Regions from separate parts of the Streptomyces sp. NPDC029674 genome, predicted to be linked through region 2. Evidence: riboswitches for the same ligand, from Rfam matches in the RefSeq annotation. Region 2 holds a riboswitch; the other holds the start of a gene.
The links. Region 2 has a riboswitch for glycine ahead of gcvP (aminomethyl-transferring glycine dehydrogenase). Riboswitches for the same ligand answer to the same signal wherever they lie in the genome.

Region 1 (2,192 bases), on a different contig from region 2:
CGGTAGACCGCGTACGGCAGCAGGCGGGGCATGCGGTGGGCCCAGCGGTCGCGGGTGTCCTGGGAGTCGATGCGGGGGCCCGTGACGGCCTGCCGCATCAGCGTCGACTTTCCGCCACCGGGCAGCCCGGAGACGACGACGAGGTCGCCCTCGCCGAAGGTGAGGCGGCGGGGGCTGTGGCCGGCCCGCTGCCGCAGGTCCCGGACGACGGCCACGGGGAGCGGGCCGCAGCTCTCCGCGGCCGGGGTGGCGGCCTGCTTGGGCAGTGCCACCCCCGTGGTAGTGGCAAAGACGCTGGTCCTGCTGCGCACCGTGATCGGCCTCCCCGTAGCGGTCACGTACTGCCTTCCCCAGCAAGTGTAAAGAGAAGGTAATGCGGCACAAGAGCATTCCGGGGCCATGGCATCCGTATCCGGGCAAGGGTCCCCCTGGACAGGGTCGCGTGCAATGATGTGCCCGCCAACTCCATACCGGCCGTTTGAATCCGCGCGGGAGAGTCCCCGGAGCCAGCACGCACCGCGTGCCCGGGGCGCCGAAGGAGCAAGTCCCTCCCTTGAATCTCTCAGGCCCCGTACCGCGCGGGCGAGGCACATCTGAAAAGCGGGCCGCCCCGGCGGTCCCACCCAAGGTGCAAGCCGGGCGTCCCGGATACCGGGACACTCTCGGCGAACCTCTCAGGTTCCGATGACAGATGGGGAGGATCGACCTCGCCCGTCATGCCCTGGGAGTTCCCTTCATGAGCACTGCCCCCCGTCTCACAGCCCTCGATGCCGTGCATCGCGCGCTCGGCGCGACCATGACCGACTTCGCGGGCTGGGACATGCCGCTGCGGTACGGCAGCGAGCGCGACGAGCACAACGCCGTGCGCACCAAGGCCGGCCTCTTCGACCTCTCCCACATGGGCGAGATCACGGTCACAGGACCGGAGGCCGTGGACTTCCTGAACTTCTCGCTGGTCGGCAACATCGGCTCCATCGGTGTCGGCCGTGCCCGCTACACGATGATCGTCGCCGAGGACGGCGGCATCCTGGACGACCTGATCGTCTACCGCCTCGGCGAGGCGGAGACCCCCGAGTACATGGTCGTCGCCAACGCCTCCAACGCCCGGACCGTGCTGGACGAGCTGAGCAACCGCGTCGAGGGGTTCGACGCCGAGGTCCGCGACGACCGCGAGGCGTACGCGCTCCTCGCCGTCCAGGGCCCCGAGTCCCCCGGCATCCTCAAGTCACTCACGGATGCCGACCTGGACAACCTCAAGTACTACGCGGGCCTGCCCGGCACCGTCGCGGGCGTCCCCGCGCTGATCGCCCGCACCGGCTACACCGGCGAGGACGGCTTCGAGCTCTTCGTCGCCCCCGGTGACGCCGAGAAGCTGTGGAACGCGCTGATGGAGGCGGGCACGCCGGTCGGCATGGTCCCGGCCGGTCTCTCCTGCCGCGACACGCTGCGCCTGGAGGCGGGCATGCCGCTGTACGGGCACGAGCTGACCGCCGAGCTGACGCCCTTCGACGCCGGGCTCGGCCGCGTCGTCAAGTTCGAGAAGACGTCACAGGCGGACTCCTTCGTGGGCCGCGCGGCCCTGGCCGCCGCCGCCGAGCGCGCCGAGACCGCCCCGCCGCGCAAGCTGGTCGGGCTGATCGCCGAGGGCCGCCGGGTCCCGCGCGCGGGCTTCTCCGTGGTCGCCGACGGCAAGGTCATCGGCGAGGTCACCTCCGGCGCCCCGTCCCCGACGCTGGGCAAGCCGATCGCGATGGCGTACGTCGACGCCGGGCACGCGGCGCCGGGCACGCCGGGTGTCGGTGTGGACATCCGCGGCACCCACGAGCCGTACGAGGTCGTGGCCCTGCCGTTCTACAAGCGCCAGAAGTGACCCCCCGCACATCGTCCCCGTTCCGCAGCACCCACCCGCGTACAGGAGAATTCAGGTCATGAGCAACCCCCAGCAGCTTCGCTACAGCAAGGAGCACGAGTGGCTGTCGGCCACCGAGGACGGCGTGGCGACCGTCGGCATCACGGAGCACGCGGCCAACGCGCTCGGTGACGTCGTCTTCGCCCAGCTCCCCGAGGTCGGCGACACCCTGGTCGCGGGCGAGTCCTGCGGCGAGCTGGAGTCGACCAAGTCGGTCAGCGACCTCTACTCCCCGGTCAACGGCGAGGTCGTCGCCGCCAACCAGGACGTCGTCGAGGACCCG
Region 2 (2,192 bases):
CCGGGCGCCCGCACCGTGAGCGTGTCGAAGTAGGCGCCGTGGACGACCTCGTAACCGCCCCCGGTGAGACCGGCGGCGAGCAGCGTCGCGTACCGGTGGGTGCGCCGCGCGATGGCCTTCAGGCCGTCGGGCCCGTGGTAAACGGCGTACATTCCGGCCATGACGGCGAGCAGCACCTGAGCGGTACAGATGTTGCTGGTGGCCTTCTCGCGGCGGATGTGCTGCTCACGGGTCTGCAGCGCGAGCCGGTAGGCCTTGTTGCCGTCGGCGTCGACGGAGACACCGACGAGCCGCCCCGGCAGGCTGCGCGCGAACTTCTCGCGGACCGCCATGTAACCGGCGTGCGGCCCGCCGAAGCCCATCGGCACACCGAAGCGCTGCGTCGTGCCGACGGCGATGTCGGCGCCGAGCTCGCCGGGCGAGGTGAGCAGCGTCAGGGCGAGCAGGTCGGCGGCGACGGTGACGACGGCACCGAGCTCGTGCGCCTGGTCGACGAGCGGCTTGATGTCGCGTACGGCACCGGAGGCGCCCGGGTACTGGATGAGTACGCCGACGACGCCGCGCTCGGCGACCTCGGCCGGCAGGCCCTCGCTCAGGTCGGCGACGACGACCTCGACGCCGGTGGGCTCGGCGCGGGTCTGTATGACGGCGATGGTCTGCGGCAGGGCGTCGGCGTCGACGACGAACACGCCGTTCTTGACCTTGCCCATGCGGCGCGACAGGGCCATGGCCTCGGCGGCCGCCGTGCCCTCGTCGAGGAGCGAGGCCCCGGAGGTGGGCAGGCCGGTCAGCTCGGCGACCATGGTCTGGAAGTTGAGCAGCGCCTCGAGCCGGCCCTGCGAGATCTCCGGCTGGTACGGCGTGTAGGCCGTGTACCAGGCCGGGTTCTCCATCACGTTCCGCAGGATCACCGGCGGCGTGAAGGTGCCGTAGTACCCGAGTCCGATCATGGAGTCGAGAACCCGGTTCCGGTCGGCGAGGGAGCGCAGCTCGGCGAGCACCTCGGCCTCCGAGCGCGCGCCGGGCAGGTCCAGCGCCTCGGCGTTCTTGATCACATCCGGCACCGCGGCGGCCGTCAGCTCGTCGAGCGAGCCGTACCCGACCTGGGCGAGCATCTTGGCGCACGCTTCCGCATCGGGCCCGATGTGCCGCTGCTCGAAGAGGATGCCCTGCTCAAGCTCCGAGAGCGGGATGCGATGGGTGGCAGTCATTGCGGAGGCCTCCTGGTCTGCACGACCTGCGAGGGGTACCACGGCGCGGGTACCCGGACGGCCTCCCCCTCTGTCATCTCAACCTGAGAGCTTCACAGGCCCGCCTGTCGACAGATCTGCTTTCACCGTCGGTGAGGAAGGGTTCCGAACGTGCCCGCCCGACGCCCGCCCTGCTTTCCAGAGTGACCTCGTCCGTGCGGTACGGGTGCCTGAGAGATTCCGGGGAGGATTTGCTCCTTCGGCGCCTCCGGGAAGTGCCTTCCGGAGAGCTCTCCCGCACGGGGTCAGCAGCCAAGCGCCAGCCTACCAGCGAGGACCCCGGCCGTTCCCTCGAGTGGCCACCTGCCCCGAAGTGCTCTTTCGTAGTGACTACGAATGATTAAAGATGAGTTACGCCCGTTTCCGACGAGCCGCGACCAGCTGGAGGGCCCGTGCAGACCGATATCGATCCGCGCAACCTGATCGGCCGCAAGGCGTTCGACCGGAACGGAACCAAGATCGGCACGATCGACGAGGTCTACCTCGACGACGCCACCGGCGCCCCGGAGTGGGCCGCCATACGCACCGGCCTGTTCAGCCGCGACGCCTTCGTCCCGCTGGAGCCGAGCGAACTGGCCGAGGACGGAACCCTCCGCATCCCGTTCGAACGCGCCCTGATCAAGGACGCCCCGGACTTCGGAGTGGGCCGCCACCTCTCCCCCGAGCAGGAACTCCAGCTGTACCACCACTACGGCCTGGACACGACACCACCGAAGTCCCCGCCGTCCCCACCCCCTCCCGACCAGGACTTCGGCCGGATCGCCGGCACGGAAGCCCCCTGACCCATCGGACCCGAAACCAGCGGCAACGGTTCAGCGGACACCAGATCCGGGTCGTCCGTCCGGAACGTCCGCACCCGCCCCGGCGGCGAATCCGGCGTCTCGAAGCGCACCGTCACCCGGCCCAGGCCGCTCCCCTGCACCCAGCCGTGCCCGTACTCGG

Region 1: it holds a riboswitch for glycine, as region 2 does, so the genes downstream of both, gcvT (glycine cleavage system aminomethyltransferase GcvT) here and gcvP (aminomethyl-transferring glycine dehydrogenase) in region 2, are expected to answer to the same signal.

Annotation. Positions count from the first base shown of each region.
Region 1 is NZ_JBJDPY010000011.1:246,267-248,458, forward strand. It holds gene ACI2L3_RS26360 (AAA family ATPase) at 1-338, opposite strand, end outside; glycine riboswitch at 480-587, shown strand; gene gcvT (glycine cleavage system aminomethyltransferase GcvT) at 737-1,870, shown strand; gene gcvH (glycine cleavage system protein GcvH) at 1,929-2,192, shown strand, end outside.
Region 2 is NZ_JBJDPY010000018.1:10,186-12,377, reverse strand. It holds gene gcvP (aminomethyl-transferring glycine dehydrogenase) at 1-1,211, opposite strand, end outside; glycine riboswitch at 1,399-1,498, opposite strand; gene ACI2L3_RS32745 (PRC-barrel domain-containing protein) at 1,643-2,032, shown strand; gene ACI2L3_RS32740 (DNA polymerase IV) at 1,939-2,192, opposite strand, start outside.